3 regions of the Bacillus sp. AK128 genome follow, and region 3 is predicted to be linked to each of the others. Evidence: riboswitches for the same ligand, from Rfam matches in the RefSeq annotation. Region 3 holds a riboswitch; each other region holds the start of a gene.
What was found. Region 3 has a riboswitch for S-adenosylmethionine ahead of M1D60_RS13205 (acyl-CoA dehydrogenase family protein). Riboswitches for the same ligand answer to the same signal wherever they lie in the genome.
Positions count from the first base shown of each region.

Region 1 (4,290 bases), 1.9 Mb from region 3:
ACCACGAAAAGGAACCCATAATTTACCTAATTATGAAGAAATCTATGAGCAGTTTAAGTGGGATTCTGTCCATCCTCATTTTAGTTGGTATAAGACAAATCGAGTCAATATGGCCTATGAATGTATTGACCGACACGTTGAAGATGGGTATGGAGAGAAAGAAGCTCTAGTTTATATTGATGGAACAACGAAGGAAAGTTTAACTTTCTCAGACTTGAAGAGAAGAACCGATGAATGGGCCCACTTGCTCAAGGCGCAGGGAGTAAAAAAAGGAGACCGCGTTTTCACATTCTTACCGAAAAATCCAGAGGGCTATATTGCTGTCCTAGCTGTCATAAAGGTAGGAGCGATTGTAGGACCATTGTTTGAAGCGTTCATGGAAGATGCGGTTTATGACAGGATGTATGACTGTGAGGCATCTGTTCTTTTAACAAATGCTGAGTTACTTGAACGAGTTCCAGTTGAAAAGCTTCCGGAGTTACGTTCCATTTATATAACAGATGATTTGGACCATCCGATTGCAAAATCCATCCCAAGATTGCTGGCTAATTCCTCTTTTGAAGGAGAGGCAGTGGAATGGCTAGGTCTAAATGATGGCATGATTATTCACTACACGTCGGGCTCAACAGGAAAACCTAAAGGTGTTTTACATGCTCATCGGGTCATGATTCAGCAGTATCAAACGGGGAAATGGGTGTTAGATCTACAGGAAGATGATGTGTACTGGTGTACGGCCCATCCCGGCTGGGTAACAGGGAGCTCTTATGGGATCTTTGCTCCATGGTTAAATCGTACAACCATTGTGGTTCATGGTGGGCGTTTTAAAGCGGAAGAGTGGTTCCAAGCAATTGAGGATACTGGTGTCACAGTTTGGTACAGTGCTCCTACAGCATTTCGTTTATTAATGAATGATACCGATCGAATTAAGGATTATAATCTTTCTTCATTAAGACACGTTCTAAGCGTAGGAGAGCCTCTAAATCCAGAGGTCATTACATGGGGACAAGAAGCGTTTGGGGTAAGAATTCACGATACTTGGTGGATGACAGAGACAGGTGCTCAGCTGATTGTAAACTTACCAACTGCTGTGATTAAGCCTGGATCTATGGGAAGACCTCTACCAGGGATTACGGCAGGTATTATTGATTTAGAAGGTAATGAGGTGAAGCGAGGAGAGTTTGGACTTCTTGCCATTAAGAAGGGCTGGCCTTCCATGATGAAGGAGATTTGGAAGAATGAAGAAAAGTACCATTCATACTTTATAAACGATTGGTATGTTTCAGGTGACCTAGCTCGAATGGATGAGGATGGCTATGTATTTTTCCAAGGTAGAAATGATGATATGATCAATTCTTCTGGAGAAAGAATTGGACCATTTGAAGTGGAGAGCAAGTTAATTGAGCATCCTGCCGTTGTAGAAGCAGCCGTTATTGGAAAACCAGATCAACTCCGTGGTGAAATTGTAAAGGCATTTATCGTGTTAACAGATGGGTATGAAGAATCAGCTGAGCTATTGAAAGATATTCAGACATTTGTTCGATTTAAACTTGCTGCTCATGCGATGCCAAGAGAAATAGAAGTAATAGAGGAACTCCCTAAAACGCCAATTAGCGGGAAAATTCTCCGTCGAATACTGAAGTCGCAGGAAATTGAAAAACTAAATGTAAGTGTATGATTTATCTGTGAACAAAATGATTGACGCATAATTTTTATCATGCTAAAATCTCTTTCATAATCAAAAATTCTAAGAGAGTCTGACAGGCTTCGACAATAGATGGTTAGTGAATGAATAAAAATTTATACAACTCTTATCCAGAGTGGTGGAGGGACTAGGCCCTATGAAACCCGGCAACCGTCAACTTAACTGTTGAAATGGTGCCAATTCCTGCAAAGCTTAAGTATTTGCTTTGGGAGATGAGAGAAAGGAAACTTGATCTGTTCCTTTCTGCTTATCTGCAGGAAGGTTTTTTTATTGGCCATCAATACTTATAAATTAAATTCATCTGATCAAAGCTAACACTATATCTATTGAATGAATTCAGAGTAAATGGGTAGGACAACTCAGATATGAAAGAGGTGAGTAGCATGATTACGTTAAAGGATGTTAAAAAGGTTTTTTCATCGAAGAGTGGACCGGTCACTGCAGTAAATGGGATTAATCTTGACATTAATCAAGGGGAAATCTTTGGGGTGATTGGCTATAGTGGCGCAGGTAAAAGTACACTTATCCGAATGTTTAATCAGTTGGAAAAGCCAACAGAAGGATCTGTTATAGTCGCTGGGCGAGATATGGCAAAGATTCAAGGACGAGAATTAAGGAAAGCTCGCCAGGAAACGGGTATGATCTTTCAGCATTTTAATTTACTTTGGTCCCGAACGGTCCGAGATAATATAGCCTTTCCTCTTGAAATTTCGGGTGTTCGAAAAAGTGAGCAACGAAAACGTGTAGAGGAATTAATTGAGCTAGTAGGACTAAAAGGCAGAGAGGATGCCTATCCTTCAGAGCTAAGTGGTGGGCAAAAACAACGAGTAGGTATTGCTCGAGCTTTAGCTAATAATCCAAAGGTACTTTTGTGTGATGAAGCAACATCTGCCCTTGATCCACAAACAACCGATTCCATTCTTGATTTGCTTGTGGATATCAATGAGCGACTTGGTTTGACGATTATTCTGATTACTCATGAAATGCATGTGATCAGGAAAATTTGTCACCGTGTTGCTGTTATGGAAAATGGTCAGGTTGTTGAACAAGGTGATGTGCTCTCGGTGTTCAAAAATCCTCAAGAGGAAATAACAAGACGATTTGTTGGTCAGTTAACAGAACCTGAGGAAACGCATGAAACTGCTGAGCATCTACTCGAAAAATATCCAAATGGAAAAGTGATTCAATTAACGTTTGTTGGAGAAGAAACCGAACAACCTTTAATCACCAACGTCATTAGGAATTTTTCGATTACAGTTAATATCCTTCAAGGTAAAATTGCTCATCTTCAAACCGGTTCATACGGTACATTATTTGTTCATGTTGATGGCACGGATGAAGAGATTGAGAAGGTCATTCAATATATTCGAGATCAAGCCGTTGATGTGGAGGTGATTTCGAATGATTGAACAGCTATTTCCAAATGTTAACTGGGATCGAATGCTAGAAGCAACACTAGAAACCCTTTATATGACGGCTATATCTGTGCTCGCAACATTTATATTGGGAATTATACTTGGATTGTTATTATTCCTAACTGCTAAGGGAAATCTATGGGAGAATGCAGCTGTCAATTCAATCGTCGCAGCATTCGTAAATATTTTTAGATCAATACCCTTTATCATTCTAATTATATTATTAATTCCATTTGCGAAATTTATTGTGGGCACAATGCTTGGTTCCAATGCAGCATTACCTGCACTCATTATTGGGGCAGCCCCTTTCTATGGAAGAATGGTAGAAATTGCCCTTCGCGAAATTAATAAGGGTGTGATTGAAGCTTCAAGAGCAATGGGTGCAACAACATGGACGATTATTTGGAAGGTTTTATTACCAGAGTCTATGCCAGCTCTAGTTTCTGGAATTACCGTAACGGCCATTGCATTAGTAGGGTACACAGCCATGGCAGGTGTCGTAGGCGCAGGCGGACTTGGGAATTTAGCATTTTTAGAGGGCTTCCAACGTTCCCAAGGTGATGTCACGTTCATGTCCACGGTCATTATTTTAGTGATTGTATTCATTATTCAATTCATTGGAGATCGAGTAACTTCAATGCTTGATAAACGATAAAACATACAAAAAGGAGAAGATTATAACATGAAAAAGATTTTAGGGTTTATTCTATTTGCTTTAGTACTAACACTCGCTGCTTGTGGTACAGGTGGTCAAGAAGAAGAAACAACACAAGGTGCAGATGCAACTGAAGAAAACACAGAAGCTACTGAGAATACAGAAGTAAAGGAATTGGTAGTTGGGGCTTCAAACGTTCCTCACGCTGTTATTTTAGAACAAGCAAAGCCAATTCTTGCTGAACAAGGTATCGAGTTAGAAATCATTCCATTCCAGGACTATGTATTACCAAACAAGGCACTTGCTGATGAAGAGATTGATGCGAACTACTTCCAACACATTCCTTACTTAGAGCTTCAAATGTCTGAAAATGATAACTACGATTTTGTAAATGCTGGTGGAATCCACATTGAGCCAATTGGAGTTTACTCTAAAAAGCACAAAAGCTTAGAAGATTTACCTGAAGGTGCTACGATTATCATGAGTAATGCAGTAGCTGACCACGGACGTATTTTAAC
Region 1 is NZ_CP096379.1:729,082-733,371, forward strand. It holds gene acsA (acetate--CoA ligase) at 1-1,675, shown strand, start outside; SAM riboswitch class I at 1,806-1,921, shown strand; gene M1D60_RS03265 (methionine ABC transporter ATP-binding protein) at 2,086-3,111, shown strand; gene M1D60_RS03270 (methionine ABC transporter permease) at 3,104-3,772, shown strand; gene M1D60_RS03275 (MetQ/NlpA family ABC transporter substrate-binding protein) at 3,800-4,290, shown strand, end outside.
Region 1: linked by a shared signal. The riboswitch ahead of M1D60_RS03265 (methionine ABC transporter ATP-binding protein) and the one ahead of M1D60_RS13205 (acyl-CoA dehydrogenase family protein) in region 3 are both predicted to bind S-adenosylmethionine.

Region 2 (4,290 bases), 470 kb from region 3:
TTGCTGTAATTAGTTCATTTGGTGTCACATCAAATGCCGGATTAAAAACCTTTACTCCTTCAGGTGCTACTTGTTGTCCAAAGATATGGGTTATTTCTCTAGCATCTCTTTCCTCAATTGGAATCAGTTGCCCAGAGGATAAGGATGGATCAAAGGTTGATAAAGGAGCGGCTACATAAAACGGTATGTTAAATGCCTGCGCTAAGAGAGCGAGATTGAATGTTCCAATCTTATTAGCCGTATCACCATTAGCCGTGATCCGATCTGCCCCTACTATAATTGCATTGATTCCCTTAGTTGCAATGGTATGCGCCGCCATATTATCTGTAATTAAGGTAACATCTACATCTGCCTGCATGAGCTCCCAAGTGGTTAGTCGTGCTCCTTGTAAGACTGGGCGGGTTTCTGATGCAAACACCTGTAGGTTTTTCCCGACGTCTTTTGCAAGATAGAAAGGAGCTAATGCCGTTCCATAGCGTGCTGTAGCAATAGAGCCTGCATTACAGATGGTTAATATTTTGTCGCCATCTTTAAACAACTCAAGGGCATGAAGGCCAATTTGACGACAAACCTCCTCATCCTCAGCCTGAATCTGAATCGCTTCATGAGTAAGAATTGTTTTTGCTTCCATTACAGAAATTGCTCGTTCTGCTTTACGAACTAATCGCTCTAATGCCCAAGCTAAATTCACAGCTGTAGGTCGTGAACTCGCTAGATATTCACGATCTTTATTTAATCTTTCATGAAAATTAACTAGGTTGTCCTCTTCATAGCTATTTGCAGCTAATGCTAATCCAAAAGCAGCTGTTATCCCAATCGCTGGTGCACCTCTTACTTTAAGGGTAAAAATAGCATCAAAAACATCTTTAATCGTTGTTAATTCAATATACTCTGTTTCTAGTGGAAGCTTTTGTTGATCAAGTAAGAAAATATGATCATCTTTCCATTGAACAGATTGTGGGATTGTAAAAGAATTAGTCATGCTGTAGTACACCCCTTACTGTTTGTAGTAGATCTTCAATCGTAGCAATTTTTGAACGGTTACTAATTAGATGTTGACCTAAGGCAATCGCATGTTTCTTTGCTGTAATTCTTTGTTGTTTATTTTCAATATTATCTAGATCTGCCACATGTGCTAAGCCGATTGTCCGTCTAATTAGTTCACAACCTGCAAATCCAATTGAATCTTCAAAAATTTCCTTTAATGTATAGTCAAGGTACCCAGGTGTTTGGGTGAAAATTTCCTTGCTTTCAGTATTCCATAAGGCTGAGAAATGTTCCTTGAAGACATTCCAGGTGATGGATACATGGTCAAATAATGCTTCGCGTTTTTCTGGTGTAACGGAGATTCCGTTTAATAATAGATTAGCTATGAACTGTCCAATGTCGAATCCAATTGGACCGTAAAATGCAAACTCGGGGTCAATCACCTTCGTTTCTTCTTGATTTGCAAAGATACTCCCAGTGTGTAAATCCCCATGTAAAAGGGCTTCCGCATTAGTTAAAAATTTCTTTTTTAGCTTTGCCACTTCTAGTTTAACCTCTGATTGATTCCATAAATCTTCGACTACTGAGGTTAGCTCTTCTTCAAAGTTATTCGTATCATGATTGAAAAATGGATCAGTGAAGACTAGGTCTTCAGTGATTTTACATAGTTCAGGATTAATAAATTCCCTTACTTGCTCTTTTTTTACCTTTTGATCTAACGCGAAGTCAGATGTATAGAATAATGTTTTTGCCATATAGATTCCAATATGTTTGGACATGAGAGGGTATTGATTTCCTTCAATCAACCCTTTTCTGGAAATTTCGAGATGAGATAAGTCTTCCATAACTGTAATGGCTAATTCTTCATCTGTATAAAAAACAACCGGAACAAGTTCAGGAACAAATTTTGCTGCAACCTGTAAAGCATTTGCCTCAATTTTATTTCGTTGTAAAGTTAAAGGCCAGCTCTCCCCAACAACCTTAGCGTAAGGTAGCGCTTGTTTGATAATGATACTTTTATGATTTATTTGATCCTTGATATGAAAAACTAGATTTAGATTACCGTCTCCAATTTCTTGGCAGGTTAATGCTGCATCCCCATTGAATAAATTCAATTTCAACGCGAGTGTAATAGCGGAACTCTCCGTTAACGGTTCATATGTAGTCGTATTTGATATAGTCATGAATCATTACTCCCTTCTAAGATCAAACATATAAAAAGCCTCTTTCAATAAAGAAAGAGGCTTGAAGTCATAGCTTCGCACCTCTTATCTACCAGAATAATCTTCTGTTGGATGTAGCACCGTGCCTTACAAGAGAATAACTATAGCTTACGTTATTGTTATTCTTTTGGCGCTCTTCTATACTTTCTTGCGCCCCATTTTACAATGGTATTACGGTCGGTTGCTGCAGCTTCATAGGGCCATTTCCCTCAGCCAACTCTTGATAAGAGAATATATCATTTAAATTTAATTGTCTTTATTTTCATACTCGGTGTTCATAATAACAAGCCTTTTATTTGCTTGTCAATAAAAATATCATCTTAGTAATGCTCTGGACGTCGATCAGAGAAAATAGGAATCTGTTTTCTAACAGCATGAACTTTTTCTGTATTGATTTCACCTGTAAGGATGGTTTCGTCTTCTGTAGCTTCAACAATGATTTCTCCCCAAGGGTCAATAATCATAGAATGACCAACAAACTCATTTTTAGGATCCTTCCCAGCGCGGTTGCAAGCAACTACGTAGCACTGATTCTCAATAGCACGACTGATTAATAAAGAGCGCCAATGAGCGAGACGAGGGAAAGGCCATTCTGCAACAACAAAGACGACTTCTGCTCCTTTTGATGTATGTTTACGAATCCATTCAGGAAAACGAATATCGTAGCAAATAAAGCCCGCGCAGGTAATGTCTTGAAGCTTAAACAACCCTTCGTCGTTTCCTGCTTGTAAATAATGATGTTCATCCATCAATTTAAACAGGTGTAATTTACTATATTCATTGACGAGGTCACCTTGATTATTAACAATGAACATCGTATTATAAACGCCTTGATGCGTCCTTTTAGCAATTGAGCCACCCACGATGTGAACATTCTTGTCTTTGGCGAGTTCACTTAAAAATGAAAGAGTGGTTTGTCCGTCATGATCGGCAATCTCGTCTAATCTAGTAAGGTCATATCCTGTAGTCCAAAGCTCTGGTAGGACAATGATGTCTGGTGAATCCAGAACCGCTTCTTCAATTTTCTCCCTCATATGTTTAAAATTCAATTCAGGATTTCCAAATGCAATATCAAATTGGATGCAGCTTATTTTTAGATTCAAAAGACATCTACTCCTTAAAAAAATTACTTTACATATTGTCACTAACAATATAATATTTTTCACTGTAATTTCAATATATATTTTTAGATTTGGCTGTTAAAGAACATTGTTGATTTTTTGTACTGTTGATTAAAGTAGAAGGACGCGAGATTCCTGCAACGAAAACCAACAACAATCTATACAGAGCCTAAATTTAAATGAATTTCATTTTTGAATAATGATAAGTTAAGATTAACATATTACGTTACATAAAGGAGATTACCATGAGAACGTTCGAACAATCTGACATTCTAAAAAAATTACCTACTCAATTCTTTGCTACGCTTGTTGGTAAGGTTAATAAAGTAGTGGAGCAAGGCCATGATGTAATTAACTTGGGGCAAGGTAATCCAGATCAACCGACCTCAGCACATATAGTGAAATCCATGCAAGAAGCAGTTACGAATCCTGCTCACCATAAATATTCACAGTTTAGAGGGCAAAAATTTCTAAAGGAAGCAATTGTAACTTATTATGAGCGCGAGTACGGCGTTACTTTAGACCCGGAAAAACAGGTAGCTATTTTATTTGGTGGAAAGGCTGGTCTTGTTGAAGTTCCTCAGTGTTTGTTGAATGAGGGTGACGTTGCCTTAGTACCAGACCCAGGATATCCAGATTATTGGTCTGGAGTGGAGTTGGCAAAGGCACGAATGGAATTAATGCCTCTTAAAGTAGAAAATCAGTTTCTACCAAACTATAGTGAGCTTAACCCAGCGATTTTAGAACAGGCAAAGTTAATGTTCTTGAATTATCCTAATAACCCAACTGGTGCTGTTGCAACAAAGGAATTTTTTGAGGAAACGGTTCAATTAGCAAACCAGCACAATATTTGTGTCGTTCATGATTTTGCATATGGGGCAATTGGGTTTGATGAGAAGAAGCCGATTAGCTTTTTACAGGTTGAAGGAGCAATAGAGACGGGAATTGAAATATATACT
Region 2 is NZ_CP096379.1:3,126,499-3,130,788, reverse strand. It holds gene mtnA (S-methyl-5-thioribose-1-phosphate isomerase) at 1-982, opposite strand, end outside; gene mtnK (S-methyl-5-thioribose kinase) at 975-2,171, opposite strand; SAM riboswitch class I at 2,253-2,440, opposite strand; gene M1D60_RS15675 (carbon-nitrogen family hydrolase) at 2,531-3,376, opposite strand; gene M1D60_RS15670 (aminotransferase class I/II-fold pyridoxal phosphate-dependent enzyme) at 3,577-4,290, shown strand, end outside.
Region 2: linked by a shared signal. The riboswitch ahead of mtnK (S-methyl-5-thioribose kinase) and the one ahead of M1D60_RS13205 (acyl-CoA dehydrogenase family protein) in region 3 are both predicted to bind S-adenosylmethionine.

Region 3 (4,290 bases):
GGTTTCAACGGTCGTGCTGATGCAAAATATCGTGATCTATTATTAGATATTGGTGCAGAGGAAATGGCGCATGTTGAAATGCTTGCAACGATGATTGCACGTCTTTTAGATGGGGCTCCGTTAGAGGATCAACAAGCTGCTTATAATAATAATCCAGCAGTGGCTGCAATTATGGGCGGAATGAACCCACAACATGCTATTGTCTCTGGATTAGGTGCAATGCCAGTTGATAGTGTTGGGAATAGATGGACTGCTGCATATATTGGTGCAAGTGGAAATCTTTTAGCTGATTTTAGAGCAAACTTGACATCTGAATCTCAAGGGCGTCTTCAAGCTGTAAGATTATATGAGATAGCTGAGGATCCTGGTGTAAAGGATATGCTTTCTTTCCTAATTGCTCGTGATACTGCGCACCAAAATATATGGAAGGCAGCGATTGCTGAGCTTGAAGCACGTGAAGGTGATATTGTTGTCCCAACAACCTTCCCGCGTGAGCTTGAAAAGCAAGCTGTATCCTATGACTTTTACAATCTATCACGCGGAGAAGCAAGCAGTAAAGGTAGATTTGCCCAAGGACCAGCTCCTGATGGTCGTGGCGTGTTTAATTATGTATCACAACCAGTTCCTTTTGGACCAAAGGCTAGTTTAACCCCTGCGCCACTTTATGTTCATGATACTTTACCGCATCCACTTCCGCCAAACCTTATGTAAGTAAATGAAAGGCTGCAGCTCATTGTTGCAGTCTTTTTTTAGTGATAAAATAAAAGAATGATAGTCATCTATTTTCTAGAAAGCCGTGATCCAGTGAAAAAATTACTCCCATTTTTTGAAACACTTTTAATTGCATGTATTGGTGGTCTACTGTTTACTTTTCTACAGCTACCTTTAGCCTGGATGCTCGGTTCCCTGCTGGCTGTAGTTATTTGGAAGCTCTTGCTTAAGCGGGAGATAAAAAGTCTACCAGTAACTAGAAATGGTGCTTTAGTAGTCATTGGTTACATGCTTGGGATTGCATTTACATATGATACGCTTTTACAAATGTTAAAAATGTTACCTGCAATGCTGACAACAACCATCTTATTGATTGGTTTTTCTCTCTTAGTCTCTATATTTATTTCAAGATTTATTGGAATCAACTTTAAGACTGCTTTTATCGGAATGATGCCTGGAGGATTTTCACAAATGGTGTTATTAGGCGAAGAAATTGATGATGTGGATGTCACAAGTGTTACTCTTTTTCAGTTAATACGTCTTCTTTCAGTAATCTACCTAGTACCAGCCATTGTTCGAATTGATTGGTTTAGTGGACCACTTACCACTCTAAACACTGTGGAATCTTCAATAAAAACGAGTACTGTAATGGAAATAACACTCTTTATAGCTGTAACAGGACTATCATCGCTCCTTGCCGTGAAAGGGAGACTTCCTACACCTTACTTAGTAGGTCCTATTATTGGTTGTGCTGTTTTAGTCGTTTTTGGTTTAACTCCATTTCCAATTCCAGAGTTATTACTTATTGCTGCTCAAATCTTCCTAGGAATTCATATTGGAAAAATGGTTGATCCTAATAAGTTGAAAAACTGGAAACGGTTTGGTACAGGAGCTATTATATCCTGTTTAATCTTACTCCTTTCTACCGTGTTAATTGCAGGCTTATTACAGTGGGTGTATCCAATCTCACTTGGCACAGCCTTTTTAAGTACCGCTCCAGGTGGCATAGCCGAAATGGGACTAACTGCAAAAGCGATTGGAGCAGATTTATCAATTGTAACTGGTTTCCAGCTATTTCGTATCTTCTTTATTCTATTTTTAGTTCCGCCTTTAGTGGCATGGGTCTTTCGAAAACAACATACACTTGGAAAATAATTGACACCTTACCATTAAAGTCAACTGCCGTTTTTTCTGAAAACATGCTAGTATGATAACGGCAGGAGGGGACTAATCATGATTATTGACTTCATACAAGCTAAGTCAAAAAAAGAAAATACAAGGTCTATGTTAGAAGAACAGGCCATTCAACTACTGATAATAAAGACGGAGATTACATTCTGGATTCATATGCTTTCTTATTTAACCCATTCATTGGGTTATGCAATCCAACATGAAAAAAACAAGCGGGAACTAAAGCTCCTTCAAAAGGAATATCATGTTCTCCAAGATCTTACAGAAAAGATGCTTGTCTTTAATGGATTTAATGAGAATGAATCCACAGAAGAAGGCATTCAATTCTATTTAACATATGAAGAAATGATTATCCTAGAAGGACAATTAGAGTTGTTCAGGGATATTTGTGAACATAAACAAGATAGGGAGTATATGGAGATTACAGAAAAGTACCTGCAAACATTTTATCAAGTGCTTGAAGGTCAAGCAGAGATTGTTGATGGAATGACAAATCTTATGATCAAGCTTGCATTAGATAAACAATAAGCTTTTTGAATTGACAGATATTTTCATATACGATAAATTTAATATATAAAATTAAATAGCAAAATATTTTACTTATCAAGAGTGGGGGAGGAACTTGGTCCTAAGAACCCACGGCAACCATTTATTAATATTTAATAAAACGGTGCCAAATCCAACAGACTTTTGGTCTGGCAGATAAGAAAGAGTATAGTTTAATATGTACACAAACCTCTTTCTATATATCGAAAGGGGTTTTTTTATTTTATTACTATAAATAAAGAAGTGCTAGGGGGAGAATAGTTGGAAAACAGAGGAAATACCGATACAAATTTTGAGGATATACTCCAACAAGCAAGAAAACTTGCAGCTATTTTTGATAACAGAGCTGGTCAAATGGATGAGGGGGACTGCCTTCTTGCTAATCTTGAGGATTTAAAAAAAGAAAACTTTTTGGCGCTCACAGTACCTCAAAAATATGGAGGTACTGGTTTAAATCTATATCAATTCCTTCAAATTCAAGAAATATTAGCCCAAGGTGATGGAGCAACTGCCTTATCAATTGGTTGGCATTTAGGTTGCATTCTAGAAAATGCAGAAAGTCATTCTTGGAATGAATTAATGTTTGAAAAGCTTTGTCGACTAATCGTACAGTCTAAGGCATTATTCAATGTTGCGGCTACTGAAAGGGCGACAGGAAGTCCTTCTAGGGGAGGACTGCCTACTACTACTGCAACTAAAGACGGTAATCAGTGGGTTATTAACGGGGAGAAAGCTTTTACTTCAATGGCAATTGCACTTGATTATTCCATTGTAACTGCTCAAATCGAGCAAACCGGACAGCGTGGAATGTTTCTAATTGATCACCGGTTAGAAGGTGTCTCAATCGAAGAAACTTGGGATAGTATTTCCATGAAGGGTACAAAAAGTGATGATTTAATTTTAAGTAATGTTCGAATTGAGGAAGATTCACTTATAAGTCAGGAGGGTGGTACCAACCTGCCAAAAGGTTGGTATCTGCAGATTCCTACCGTATACTTAGGTATTGCAACAGCGGCAAGAGATTATGCTGTTTCATTTGCAAGAGAGTATCAACCCAATACATTACCTGGTCCTATTGCTGAAGTGCCTGAGGTCCAACGAAAGGTTGGCGAAATGGAGTTGGAGTTATTTAAGGCAAGAGAACTGATTTATTCGGTTGCGCTAAAATGGGTTAATGATCCCGAGGGTAGGGCGTCATTAGCTCATGAACTGGCTGCTGTTAAACATATTGCTACCAATAGCGCTAATTCTATAGTTGATTTAGCAATGAGGATTGTGGGAGCTAGAAGCTTGTCAGAAAAGAATCCATTACAACGATATTTTCGAGATGTTCGTGCAGGTTTACACAATCCACCTGCAGACGATGCAATTGTTTATATGCTGGGGAAAAGAAGGATATCAATTGAAAAATAGATCGTAAATAAAAAAATCAGGAGAGAGCTCTCCTGATTTTTGTTTATTGCATTCCAGTTTTAACTGCTGATGCCACTTGCACGGTACGTTTTGCTTGGTGTTTAACCGCATCTTCAACATTTTCAACCATCTTACCTTCTTGGTTAATGGTAACTGATGTTCCATAAGGGTTTCCACCAGCAGCAAAGAGTGATGGGTCTGTATAACCTGGTGCGGCAATAATAGCACCCCAGTGGTACATAGATGTGTAAATGGAAAGAATAGTTGCTTCTTGACCGCCATGTGGGTTAGCTGCAGATGTCATTGCACTTACCACCTTATTAGCAAGTTTGCCATTAAACCATAATCCACCTGTTGTATCAATGAATGATTTAAATTGTGATGCTACATTACCATATCTTGTTGGAACACTGAAAATGAAAGCATCTG
Region 3 is NZ_CP096379.1:2,658,766-2,663,055, reverse strand. It holds gene M1D60_RS13220 (manganese catalase family protein) at 1-711, shown strand, start outside; gene M1D60_RS13215 (AbrB family transcriptional regulator) at 805-1,866, shown strand; gene M1D60_RS13210 (hypothetical protein) at 1,945-2,430, shown strand; SAM riboswitch class I at 2,500-2,611, shown strand; gene M1D60_RS13205 (acyl-CoA dehydrogenase family protein) at 2,710-3,861, shown strand; gene wrbA (NAD(P)H:quinone oxidoreductase) at 3,905-4,290, opposite strand, start outside.